One region of the Pseudomonas sp. ZS1P83 genome, then DNA from elsewhere that is predicted to be linked to it. Evidence: predicted binding sites of a transcription regulator. Region 1 holds the regulator's gene; each other region holds the start of a gene.
The links. Region 1 encodes sigma-54, which starts transcription at its own class of promoters, with help from an activator protein. Its sites were predicted from a motif close to ANTGGCATNNANNTTGCTNT; they were not measured.
Positions count from the first base shown of each region.

Region 1 (4,148 bases):
CGAGCATCATCATCGCCATGATGCTTTTTCCGTCTACCATGGACTCGGGAGTACGTCCGACCCGAATCGTGCAATCTTTGAACTCACCGGCGACGCCAACGAATTTCGCAGAAGCACGGGCATGCAAACCCAGTTTGTTGATGATTTCAATTTCCAGAGCAGGCATCGCGGTGTGAATCCTTTAGCTGAGGTCGCGGTGGCGAACCTGGACGTTCTTCAGGGTTTTTTGCAGGGCCTGACCCAGACGTTCGGTCAGGTAGACGGAGCGGTGATGTCCACCGGTGCAGCCAATGGCAATGGTGACATAAGCACGGTTGCTGGCGGCGAAGCGTGGCAGCCATTTGAGCAAGTACGTGGAAATGTCCTGGAACATCTCTTCGACATCCGGCTGCGCCGCCAGGTACTCGGCGACCGGTTGATCGAGCCCGGAATGATCGCGCAACTCCGGCTTCCAATAGGGATTGGGCAGGCAACGCACGTCGAACACCAGATCGGCGTCCACCGGCATGCCACGCTTGAAACCAAAAGACTCCACCAGAAACGCAGTACCGGGCTCCGGCTGGTTCAGCAGGCGCAGCTTGATGGTATCGCGCAGCTGATACAGGTTCAGGTTGGTGGTGTTTACTTTGAGATCGGCGAGGTCGGCAATCGGCCCGAGCAGGCTGGTTTCATCGTTGATGGCTTCGGCCAGCGAGCGATTGGCATTGCTCAGAGGGTGGCGCCGGCGGGTTTCCGAGAAGCGTTTGAGCAAGGTTTCTTCATCGGCGTCCAGATAAAGCACATCGCACTGGATATGCCGGCTGCGCACTTCTTCCAGCAGTTCGGGAAACCGCGACAAGTGACTTGGCAAGTTACGCGCATCGATGGATACGGCAACCAGCGGTTGTGCCAGCTCGGTGTGAATCAACGCGCGTTCGGCCAGTTCCGGCAGCAGGCCGGCGGGAAGGTTGTCGATGCAGTAGTAGCCGTTGTCCTCGAGAACATCGAGCGCGGTACTTTTACCTGAGCCGGAGCGGCCACTGACGATGATCAAACGCATGATTACTGACCGTTTTGCTCGTCCAGGACGACCTGATACAAGGCTTCATTGCTCGGGGCGCTGCGCAGTTTTTCGCGCACTTCCTTGCGATCGAGCATGCTGGCGATCTGGCGCAGTAGCTCCAGGTGCGCATCGGTGGCGGCTTGCGGGACCAGCAGAACGAACAGCAGGTCAACCGGGGCGCCGTCGATGGCGTCGAAATCGATGGGGGCATCAAGGTGCATCAAGGCACTGATGGGCGAGTTGCAGCCCTTCAGGCGACAGTGGGGAATGGCGATGCCGTTGCCAAAACCGGTGGAACCGAGTTTTTCACGGGCAATCAGAGCCTCGAAGACATCTTGCATCTCCAGATCCGGCACTTCTTTATGGATAAGGTTGGCAATTTGCTCGAGGGCTTTCTTTTTACTGCCGCCCGGCACGTTCACGAGGGAACGGCCGGGGGTCAGGATGCTTTCAAGTCGGATCATGGGTTGGGAGTGTTAACGACCGGTCGCGCCCTGGAGGAGGCTTTGGGTCTTTTCCTTATGCTTTTTGAGTTGTTTATCCAGCTTGTCAGTCAGTGCGTCGATAGCCGCGTACATATCGGTATGCTCCGCGTTTGCGACCACTTCATTGCCGGGAATATGCAGCGTGGCTTCGATTTTCTGCTTGAGCTTTTCGACCGTCATCGTGACTTGCACGTTGGTGATCTTGTCGAAATGCCTCTCTAATCGTTCGAGTTTTTCGCCGATGTAGGTGCGAAGAGGTTCGGTCACTTCCAGTTGGTGTCCACTGATGTTGACTTGCATACAGCTCTCCTTCGTTGCCAGTGCATAAAGCGGCAGGCAGAAATGCCTGCCACTGGAACGCTGTGGCGTGGCTCTACATCAACCGCTTGCGTTCGCTCGAAGGCGCGATCCCGAGGGATTCGCGGTACTTGGCGACGGTGCGGCGAGCCACCTGAATGCCTTGTGCCTCCAGTAAACCAGCGATCTTGCTGTCACTCAACGGCTTTTTCTGATTTTCCGCGGCAACCAGTTTTTTGATGATCGCGCGGATCGCTGTAGACGAGCATTCACCGCCCTCAGAGGTGCTGACGTGACTTGAGAAAAAGTATTTCAGTTCATATATGCCCCGTGGGGTATGCATGAATTTCTGCGTGGTCACCCGAGAAATCGTCGACTCGTGCATGCCCACCGCTTCGGCGATGTCATGCAGGACCAGCGGTTTCATGGCTTCGTCGCCGTATTCAAGAAAGCCGCGCTGATGCTCGACGATCTGAGTGGCTACTTTCATCAGGGTTTCGTTGCGGCTTTGCAGGCTTTTGATGAACCAGCGGGCCTCTTGCAACTGATTGCGCATGAAGGTGTTGTCGGCGCTGGTGTCGGCGCGGCGTACGAAACCGGCGTATTGAGCATTGACCCGCAGTCGCGGCACGGATTCCTGGTTCAGTTCCACCAGCCAGCGCTCGTTGTCCTTGCGTACGATCACGTCGGGAACGACGTATTCGGCTTCGCCGGACTCGATTTGCGAGCCTGGGCGCGGGTTGAGGCTCTGGACCAGTTCAATCACTTGGCGCAGCTCATCTTCCTTGAGCTTCATGCGACGCATCAGCTGGCTGTAATCGCGGCTGCCGAGCAGGTCGATGTAATCGGTGACCAGGCGTTTGGCTTCGACCAGCCAAGGAGTCTTGGCGGACAACTGACGCAGTTGCAGCAGCAGGCATTCGCCCAGGTTACGGGCGCCGATGCCAGCGGGTTCGAATTGCTGGATGCGGTGCAGGACAGCTTCGATTTCGTCCAGTTCGATGTCCAGTTCCGGATCGAAGGCTTCGAGAATCTCCTCGAGGGTTTCGTCCAGGTAGCCCTGATTGTTGATGCAGTCGATCAGGGTCACGGCAATCAGGCGATCAGTGTCGGACATCGGTGCCAGGTTCAGTTGCCACAGCAAGTGGCTTTGCAGGCTTTCGCCGGCCGATGTACGGGTGGTGAAATCCCACTCGTCGTCATCGTTGCTCGGCAGGCTGCTGGCGCTGGTCTGGTAGACGTCTTCCCACGCGGTATCGACGGGCAGTTCGTTGGGAATGCGCTCGTTCCAGTCGCCTTCCTCGAGGTTGTCCACCGTCGGGGCGGTTTCCTGGTAGGAGGGTTCAGAAACGTCGGCGTTGGGTGGCTGTTCCGCTTTGTCGGCCAAGGGGTCAGCGTTATCGAAGTCGTCGCCTTCTTCCTGGCGTTCGAGCATCGGATTGGACTCCAGGGCCTCCTGGATTTCCTGTTGCAGGTCCAGGGTCGACAATTGGAGCAGGCGGATGGCCTGTTGCAGCTGCGGTGTCATCGTCAGCTGCTGGCCCATTCTCAAGACTAGCGATGGTTTCATGGCAGGGGCTTAACACCTTATTCGCCGGCGCACATGCGCCATCCACTACAGGACGCCGGAGCGCCAAACATAAGCAAATTATATGCCTGAAACCGCAACGTTTGCCTAGAGCGCTGTAACAATAAAAAAGTATTCATTTTTATCGAGACGAGCACTCGATCGACTAGCCAGGCACCTCAGTGCTTACAAGCGGAACTCATGACCCAGATACACTTCCTTGACCAGGTCGTTGGCCAGGATGGTGGCAGAGTCACCTTCGGCTATCAGCTGGCCATCGTTGACGATGTAGGCGGTTTCGCAGATATCCAGGGTTTCACGGACGTTGTGGTCAGTGATCAGCACACCAATGCCCTTGGCCTTGAGGTGATAGATGATCTGCTTGATGTCGCCCACCGAAATCGGGTCCACACCGGCGAATGGTTCGTCGAGGAGAATGAATTTCGGGTTGGTGGCCAGTGCCCTGGCGATTTCCACGCGGCGGCGTTCACCGCCGGACAGACTCATGCCGAGGTTGTCGCGGATGTGGCTGATGTGGAATTCCTGCAATAGGCTTTCCAACTCCTTGCGACGACTGTTCTTGTCGAGCTCCTTGCGGGTCTCGAGGATTGCCATGATGTTGTCGGCTACCGAGAGTTTGCGGAAGATCGATGCTTCTTGCGGAAGATAGCCAATACCGGCCTTAGCACGACCGTGCATAGGCTGGTGGCTGACATCCAGATCGTCAATCAGTACGCGGCCCTGGTCGGCTTGTACC
Region 1 is NZ_CM142706.1:4,502,467-4,506,614, reverse strand. It holds gene ACYZT0_RS21375 (HPr family phosphocarrier protein) at 1-166, opposite strand, end outside; gene rapZ (RNase adapter RapZ) at 182-1,039, opposite strand; gene ptsN (PTS IIA-like nitrogen regulatory protein PtsN) at 1,042-1,506, opposite strand; gene hpf (ribosome hibernation-promoting factor, HPF/YfiA family) at 1,519-1,827, opposite strand; gene ACYZT0_RS21355 (RNA polymerase factor sigma-54) at 1,901-3,394, opposite strand; gene lptB (LPS export ABC transporter ATP-binding protein) at 3,578-4,148, opposite strand, start outside.

Region 2 (4,148 bases), 2.7 Mb from region 1:
CCAGCCTGGCTGACTCGCATCGGCAAACGAACCGGTGCCCGAATAGGTGATGCGTGCATCGGCGATACGTGTCGACGAAACGGTGTTGTCAGTCGAGATGTCATCGGCCCGAACCAGCCCGGCAATCCGCACCAGCTCGTCACCGGTATTGAGGGTCATCCACTTCTCGCCGCGCACGGCGATGATGCCGTTGGGCAACACGTCGGCGACGGTCACGGTGATCGAACCGGTCAGGCTGTTGCCCTGCCCGGCTTTACTGTCACCCTTGGTCGCACGGTCGCCGCTGTAGCCGGCATCCAGACTCAGATCACCACTGCCTAACGGGTTATTAGTGTTGGGCACCGTACCAAACAGCGAGGACAGGCCGATGCTGGCCTTGCTGGTCTTTCCAACCTGGGAATTGGCGTTTTTGCTGGCCTGGGTCTTCTCGTTCAGGGTGATAGTGATGATGTCACCGACCCGGAACGCCTTGCGGTCGCTGTACAGATTCTGTTCGAAGCCGGCCTGATAAATCGAACCGTTATTGGCGGCAGCCGGCAACGGCGTGCGCGGCAACACCGGAGCGTAGTAAGGGTCATTGGGCTTGGGCGTCGGACCGACGCAGCCCGCGAGCGCGGCGATCCCACTCAGTGCCAGAACAGATACATAGCGATTCATGACCCTACCTCACGGTGTTGCCGGCGACCTGATGGCCGCCTCATAGACTTGATTACAGATTCTGCGTTACGAACGAGAGCATCTGGTCGGCGGTCGAGATCACCTTGGAGTTCATCTCGTAAGCGCGCTGAGTGGTGATCATGTTGACCATCTCTTCAACGGTGCTGACGTTGGACGTTTCCAGGGTGTTCTGCAGCGTGGTGCCGAAACCGGCCAGGCCCGGGGTGCCGACTTGCGGCGCGCCGCTGGCAGCGGTTTCCAGAAACAGGTTGTTGCCCACCGCTTGCAGACCGGCCGGGTTGATGAAGTCGGCGGTTTGCAGGTTGCCGATCACTTGGGACGCCGGGTTGCCGGCAACGGTGATGGACACGGTGCCGTCGCGACCGACCGTAAAGGTCTGGGCATCGTTGGGGATGACAATGGCCGGTTCCAGGGCGAAGCCGCTGGCGTTCACGATCTGACCGTTGGAGTCCAGGTGGAACGTACCGTCACGGGTGTAGGACGTGGTGCCGTCCGGCTGCAGAATCTGGAAGAAACCGCGACCGTCGACAGCCAGGTCAAGCGGCTGTTCGGTGGTTTGCAGGCTGCCGGCGGTGAAGTTTTTCTGGGTGCCGACGATGCGCACACCGGTACCCAATTGCAGACCCGACGGCAGTTCACTGTCCTGAGTCGACTGGGCGCCTGGCTGGCGTTTGATCTGGTAGAGCAAGTCCTGGAACTCGGCACGGTCACGTTTGAAACCCGTGGTCGACACGTTGGCCAGGTTGTTGGAAATGGTCGTCAGGTTAGTGTCCTGGGCGGACAGACCTGTTTTGGCAACCCATAGAGCCGGAAGCATTCGATTCTCCTCGTGCGCCTGTTTTACGGCGCGACGTTCTGATAATTAGCTGATCTGCAAGACCCGAGCCATGGCCTGGTCATCGTCTTTGGCGGTGTTCATCATCTTGATGTGCAGCTCGAACTGCTTGGCCAGGGCCAGCACCGAGGTCATTTCTTCCACGGCATTGACGTTGCTCGACTCGAGAAAACCGGACACCAGCTTGACGTTGGCATCGGCTTGCGCCGGCTTGCCGTCCTTGGTGTGGATCGAACCGTCCAGGCCTTTGGTCATGTTCTTGAAGTCAGGGTTGACCAGTTTGATGCGGTCGACTTCCGCCATCACGCGAGGACCTTCGCCCATCGCACGAATGCTGATAGTGCCGTCCTCGCCCACTTCGATTTGCTGCTCGGGCGGCACGGCAATCGGCCCGCCATTGCCCATCACCGGCATACCGTTGCCGGCCCGCAACACGCCCAGGGCGTCAACGTTCAGGCTGCCGGTGCGTACGTAGCTTTCGCCGCCGTCAGGGTTCTGCACGGCGATCCATCCGCTGCCTTGCACGGCGACATCGAGGTCGCGACCGGTTTCCACCAGCGCGCCAGGGGAGAAGTCAGTGGCCGGACGCTCGGACAAGGCAAACGCACGCGCCGGAAAGCTGTCACCGAACACCGGCATCGAACGAGCCTGCTCCAGGTCTTTCTGGAAACCGTTGGTGGAGATGTTCGCCAGGTTGTTCGCATGAGCCTTCTGCGCCAGTGCATTCTGGCTGGCGCCGGTCATTGCCACATAAAGGTACTTGTCCACACTCTTTCCTCTGCATGCCGGACGTTTGCCGCCCACTGCTGTACTGCTGAGCGATAAGCAATTTGCAGACCAACTTTTTTCTGGCGGCGCGGGGCCCGGCAAACAAAGGACTTGAGGGGTTCGTAGGGGAAATGGAGATTGTGTCGAAGACGAAAAACCGGCGGTGTTATGCCGGTTAGTGGCAAGTGCTGGCCTTTGCAGCCAACAGATTTCCCTGTGGCGAGGGAGCTTGCTCCCTCGCCACAAAAGTCGCATTGCGCCTCAGGCACCGGGTTCTTTACCGACTTCATACTCACGCAACTTATTGGCGATGGTCGTATGCGAAACCCCAAGCCGCTTGCCCAGCTGCCGACTACTCGGATGCTCGGAGTACAAGCGCTCAAGCACCGCTTTCTCGAAGCGCCCGACAATCTCGTCCAACCCGCCCTCGAGCGAGAAATCGCCAAGTGGCTGACGCACGCCGTAATCCGGCAGGCGAATATGTTCGGCCTTGACGGTCCCGCCCTCGCACAACGAAACCGCCTGGAACAACACATTTTCCAATTGCCGGACATTGCCCGGCCAGTGGTAATGACTGAGCCGATCCATCGCCGCCGGCGCCAGTTTTGGCAGTGGGCAACCGATCTGCCTACTGGCCTGATCGAGGAAGTGCTCCACCAGCGGCGTCAAACCATCGAGGCATTCGCGCAGTGGCGGGATGTGCAGCGAAAGCACGTTCAAGCGGTGATACAAATCCTGGCGAAACTCACCGCGCGCGCACAACTCGGACAGGTCGACCTGCGTTGCGCAGATCACCCGCACATCCAGATAAACCTCTTCATCGCTGCCCACACGACGGAAGCAACCGTCCTGCAGGAATCGCAGCAATTTCACCTGCAAACGCGGGCTCATTTCCCCGACGCCATCGAGAAACAGCGTACCGCCCGCTGTCAGTTCCAGCAGCCCGAGCTTGCCTTCTGCCCTCGCCCCTGCGAAAGCGCCGGGGCCGTAGCCGAACAGCTCCGTCTCAGCCATGGATTCCGGAAGACCGGCGCAGTTGAGCGCCATCAAAGGTGACTGCCCCCGCGGACTCGCCAGGTGGCAGGCGCGCGCCAGCAACTCTTTACCGGTACCGGTTTCACCTTCTATCAGTAGCGGCGCATCCAACGGCGCCATGCGTCGGGCTTCGCGCACTACGGCGGCCATCACCTTGGAGCTTTGGAAAATGCTGTCGAAACCGCGCAGCTCCTGCTTGCGCACGTTATAGATGCGCTCACCGACCCGGTCGGCGCGGTGCAGCGTGAGTACCGCGCCGGCCATGGCTTCGCTGTCGTCATGCTCCGATTGCAGTGGTGCGATGTCGGCGAGAAACACATCACCCTTGACCTTCACCCGCAAGCCGTTGATCCGCGACTTGTTGGCGCGCACCAGTTCCGGCAAGTCGAAATCTTCGGCGTAACGCGACAGCGGAATCCCCGGCACCTCATCCACCCGCACCCCGAGCAACTGTGCCGCTGCGCGGTTGGCCGCGACGATCGAGCCGCCCATGTCGATCGACAGCACCGGAAACTCCAGGGCGCCGAGCAAGGCATTGAGCTCCATGTGCCGACGCTCGCTGGGCATCAGACCTACACGCTTGACGCCAAAAACCCCGGCAATCGATTCGAATTTCGGACGCAACGCCTGGAACTGAATGTTGATCAGGTTCGGGCAATGCAGGTAGATGGCATTGCCATGCTCACCGCCGACCTCGCCGCGTGCGACGTTGATCCCGTATTCCACCAGCAGGTTGAGAATGTCGCGCAGGATGCCGATGCGGTTCTGGCAGTGGACTTTGATACGCATATAAAGGCCCGAAACAGGAGTGATCGAGGGCCTGAGCCAAGAA
Region 2 is NZ_CM142706.1:930,011-934,158, reverse strand. It holds gene flgH (flagellar basal body L-ring protein FlgH) at 1-657, opposite strand, end outside; gene flgG (flagellar basal-body rod protein FlgG) at 710-1,495, opposite strand; gene ACYZT0_RS04525 (flagellar basal body rod protein FlgF) at 1,541-2,281, opposite strand; gene ACYZT0_RS04520 (sigma-54-dependent transcriptional regulator) at 2,543-4,105, opposite strand.
Region 2: ACYZT0_RS04525 (flagellar basal body rod protein FlgF) is a predicted target of sigma-54. The motif match lies at 2,336-2,355, and genes of this name have one in related genera.

Region 3 (4,148 bases), 3.0 Mb from region 1:
GCATTTCTATCAGGCGGCCGTGCCGACCTACATCGGCGGCGCCATGACTTTCGCCTGGGGCGCGACCACTACCGCCTATCGCAAGTTGTCCCGCGAAACCCTGCAGCAGCGCTTCGCCGGCAGCGGCATCATCACCCGCTACTACAACCCGGAAATCCACATCGGCGCTTTCGCCTTGCCGCAATATGTCCTGCAAGCGGTGAACAAGCCAAGTAACGACTAAAACTACACATAACCCCTACAGGTTTCTGTGTTTTTTCATGCTTGCGCGCGGTAATCGATTTGAACGATCAGTCAGGGCAAAAGTCCAGATAGATGTAAGCCCATTTGCGGGTTTGATCGAGGAGGCACTGATGCAAAAGTGGAAAATCACTTTCGTGGATGATCACGGCGAAACAGTCGACGAAGTCTTTGAGTGCGACGAGTGCCCGGACAACGAGCAAGCCGCCAAGCTCATCAAGGCCCGGCTCCTTCCTGTCGCCGCCGAACTGGATCTGAATGATCTGGAAGGGCGAACCGCTGACGCGAGCGTCAAAAATCTTAAAACTCAGAACAGCATACAAATCCTCGGCATTACTCCCGTCTGATACCTCTCCCTTCACATTCACAACCAGGCCTTGGCAGCGGCTCTATCTTGGGGCTACTCTGCAAGCGAGATCAGCGAACGGATCGCTAAGGTCTGGTCTTGTCAGCTACATGCTTGCTTCCCACCGGCAATGTTGTTGCCGCATCGCTCGCCCCATTCGGTTGCGAGTGCCGGGAATACGGAAAGTCTATCCATCAGTCTGAGGGGGACGTTTCATGAGCACAGCCTATCAAGAAGACATCAGCAGCAGCGTGTTGCGCCGCATGAAAGAAGGCGGTTTCGACTTTTCACGATTCCATCCCATCGAGTTCTACGCCATTTTCCCGGACGAGGAGCGGGCGCGCAGGGCGGCAGGGCATTACTGTGGTGAATCCTTGAATGCACAAATCAGCGTGCGCGACGACGGCGCGTGGTACCTGGAACTGAGCAAAGTGATGTACGCCACCTATGACGGCATCGGCGACTTTGAGCAGGATTTCGAGGCGGTGGTCGAGCCATTGGGCGGCATCATCGAAGGATGGGGCGTCAAGCAGGAGGTACGAGGGCTACTCGCATAACCTTATGAACAGTAACAACACTCAGCAACGGCTGACCTCAGGGTTGGCCGTTTTCGTTTTCGCGGGATAGAAAACGCCCCCGGCAAAACCCTGAAACAAGAATCCGGCGCAAAAAAAACCGCCTGAGCAGGCGGCTAAAGGGAAGTTCGTCAAGATTTCCAGCGAATGCGCGGATTATCCGCATCGACTCCCGAGCAGTGAAATCAACGCTGACTATGCTGGTGATAGGCGACAACATTGCTTCGCAATGAAGCGGGGGTGATCAGGTGGGGGCATTTACCGCACAGGATTGGTGCGGTGCGTGCAGTGCAATTATCCAACTGATTGATATCAAAGCGTTTATGCCGATGGCACGGGCTTTGCGAAGCCCAAATGTCCGGGTGACAAGGAGTACGGCATGATCCGCACCTATTTTGATGAGATGTACGATGCCGGCGGCCAGGTCCGCCCGCATTATCGGGAGTTTGCCCGTTGGCTGGCCGAAACGCCTGACGAGCTTTTGGCACAACGGCGACGCGAGGCCGATCTGTTATTTCATCGCGCCGGGATTACGTTCACGCTCTATGGTGATGAGCAAGGAACAGAGCGCCTGATTCCCTTCGACACCATCCCCCGCAGCATCCCCGCCAGTGAATGGCGAGTCGTCGAGCGCGGCTGCATTCAGCGGGTCAAGGCGTTGAACATGTTCCTCGCCGACCTTTATCACGAGCAACGCATCATCAAGGCCGGCATCATCCCGGCCGAGCAAGTGCTGGCCAACGAGCAATACCAGTTGGCGATGCAAGGGCTAGATCTGCACCGGGATATCTATTCCCACATTTCAGGCGTCGATCTGGTGCGCGATGGCGACGGCACGTACTACGTGCTCGAAGACAATCTTCGTACACCGAGCGGTGTCAGCTACATGCTCGAAGACCGCAAGATGATGATGCGGTTGTTCCCCGAGTTGTTCGCGGCGCAACGCATTGCCCCCATCGACCATTATCCGAACCTGTTGCTCGACACCCTGAAAAGCGCCAGTCCGATCGATAACCCGAGCGTGGTGGTGCTGACGCCGGGTCGTTTCAACAGCGCGTTTTTCGAGCATGCATTCCTGGCGCGGGAAATGGGCGTTGAGCTGGTGGAAGGCGCGGACCTGTTCGTGCGAGACGACAAGGTCTTCATGCGCACCACAGACGGGCCGAAAGCCGTCGACGTGATCTACCGTCGCCTCGACGATGCGTTCCTCGATCCGCTGGCGTTCAACCCGGACTCGATGCTCGGCGTTCCAGGGCTGCTGTCGTCGTACCGCTCCGGCAACGTCGTGCTGGCGAATGCTATCGGTACCGGGGTCGCGGATGACAAGTCGGTGTATCCATTCGTCACGGACATGATCCGTTTCTACCTGGATGAAGAGCCGATTCTGAAGAACGTACCGACGTGGCAGTGTCGTAATCCCTCCGAACTTTCCCACGTACTGGCCAATCTTCCGGATTTGGTGGTCAAGGAAACCCAGGGTTCAGGCGGTTACGGCATGTTGGTGGGGCCGGCGGCGACGGCGGCGGAAATCGAGTCTTTCCGCGCGCGGATCAAAGCCAAGCCCCATGCGTACATCGCGCAACCGACGTTGTCGCTGTCGACCTGTCCGACCTTTGTCGAAAACGGCATCGCTCCACGCCACATCGACCTGCGTCCGTTTGTATTGTCTGGCCGCGAAACCCGGGTTGTACCCGGCGGTTTGACCCGTGTTGCCCTGCGCGAAGGCTCTCTGGTGGTGAATTCATCCCAGGGTGGCGGAACCAAGGACACCTGGGTGGTCGAGGATTGAAGGAAGCCTGCCATGTTAAGTAGAACTGCCTCGGATTTGTATTGGATGTCGCGTTATCTGGAGCGGGCGGAAAACCTCGCACGGATGCTCGACATCAGTTATTCGCTGTCGCTGATGCCGCAGGATGGCCGAGGTGATGGCCTGCATGAACTTGCCATGCCATTGCTGATTACCGGCACCCTGGACGATTACCTGGAGCGCCACGGCGAATTGCACGCCGAACGGCTGCTGCATTTCTTCGCCCTGGACGCGGCCAACCCGGCGAGTATCTACAGCTGCCTCGGCGCCGCGCGGGCCAGTGCCCATGCGGTACGTGGGCGAATCACCGCCGACATGTGGGAAAACATCAATGCCACCTGGCTGGAAATTCGTGGGATAGCCGATCAAGGCTTGAGTCGCTACGGGATGAGCCGTTTCTGCGAGTGGATCAAGGAACGTTCCCACCTGTTTCGCGGAGCGTCCTACGGCACCATCATGCGTAACGACGCGTTCCGTTTCATTCGCCTGGGGACGTTTATCGAAAGGGCTGACAACACGTTGCGCCTGCTGGATGCCCGCTACGAAATGGCCGGCGATCAGGCCGAAGCGGTCAGCGATGGCACGGCGCACGCTTACTACCAGTGGAGTGCTTTGCTAAGGGCGTTGTCCTCTTTTGAGGCCTACACCGAAATCTACCGCGACGCCCCCGGCGCCCGGCATGTGGCAGAACTGCTGCTGTTGCGGGCCGATGTCCCGCGTTCCCTGCGCGCCTGCACCGAAGAAATTGACCAGATCCTCGCCCAACTGCCGGGGGCCAACGGTCGTCCTGCGCAGCGCCTGGCCGCGGAAATCGACGCACGCCTGCGCTACACCGGCATCACCGAAATTCTCGACGAAGGCCTCCACGCCTGGCTGACCGAGTTCATCCCGCTGGTGCGCCAGTTGGGTAACGCCATACACAGTTCCTACCTGGAGGCTGCATGAGACTTTCCATTAGCCACGAGACCACCTATCACTACGAAGATCAGGTGCGGGCGAGCATCCAGTACCTGCGACTGACACCCCACGACAGCGAGCGCCAGCACGTGCTCAGCTGGCAGCTCGACTTGCCGCGCCCGGTGCGCGCGCAACTCGATCCGTTCGGCAACATCCTGCACGTGCTGACCATGGACGAGCCCCACGAGGCGATCATCATCGGCGCGCGTGGGCAGGTGGACAT
Region 3 is NZ_CM142706.1:1,174,179-1,178,326, forward strand. It holds gene speE (polyamine aminopropyltransferase) at 1-223, shown strand, start outside; gene ACYZT0_RS05665 (hypothetical protein) at 354-587, shown strand; gene ACYZT0_RS05670 (ribonuclease E inhibitor RraB) at 802-1,143, shown strand; gene ACYZT0_RS05675 (circularly permuted type 2 ATP-grasp protein) at 1,541-2,950, shown strand; gene ACYZT0_RS05680 (alpha-E domain-containing protein) at 2,963-3,913, shown strand; gene ACYZT0_RS05685 (transglutaminase family protein) at 3,910-4,148, shown strand, end outside.
Region 3: ACYZT0_RS05675 (circularly permuted type 2 ATP-grasp protein) is a predicted target of sigma-54. The motif match lies at 1,490-1,509, and genes of this name have one in related genera.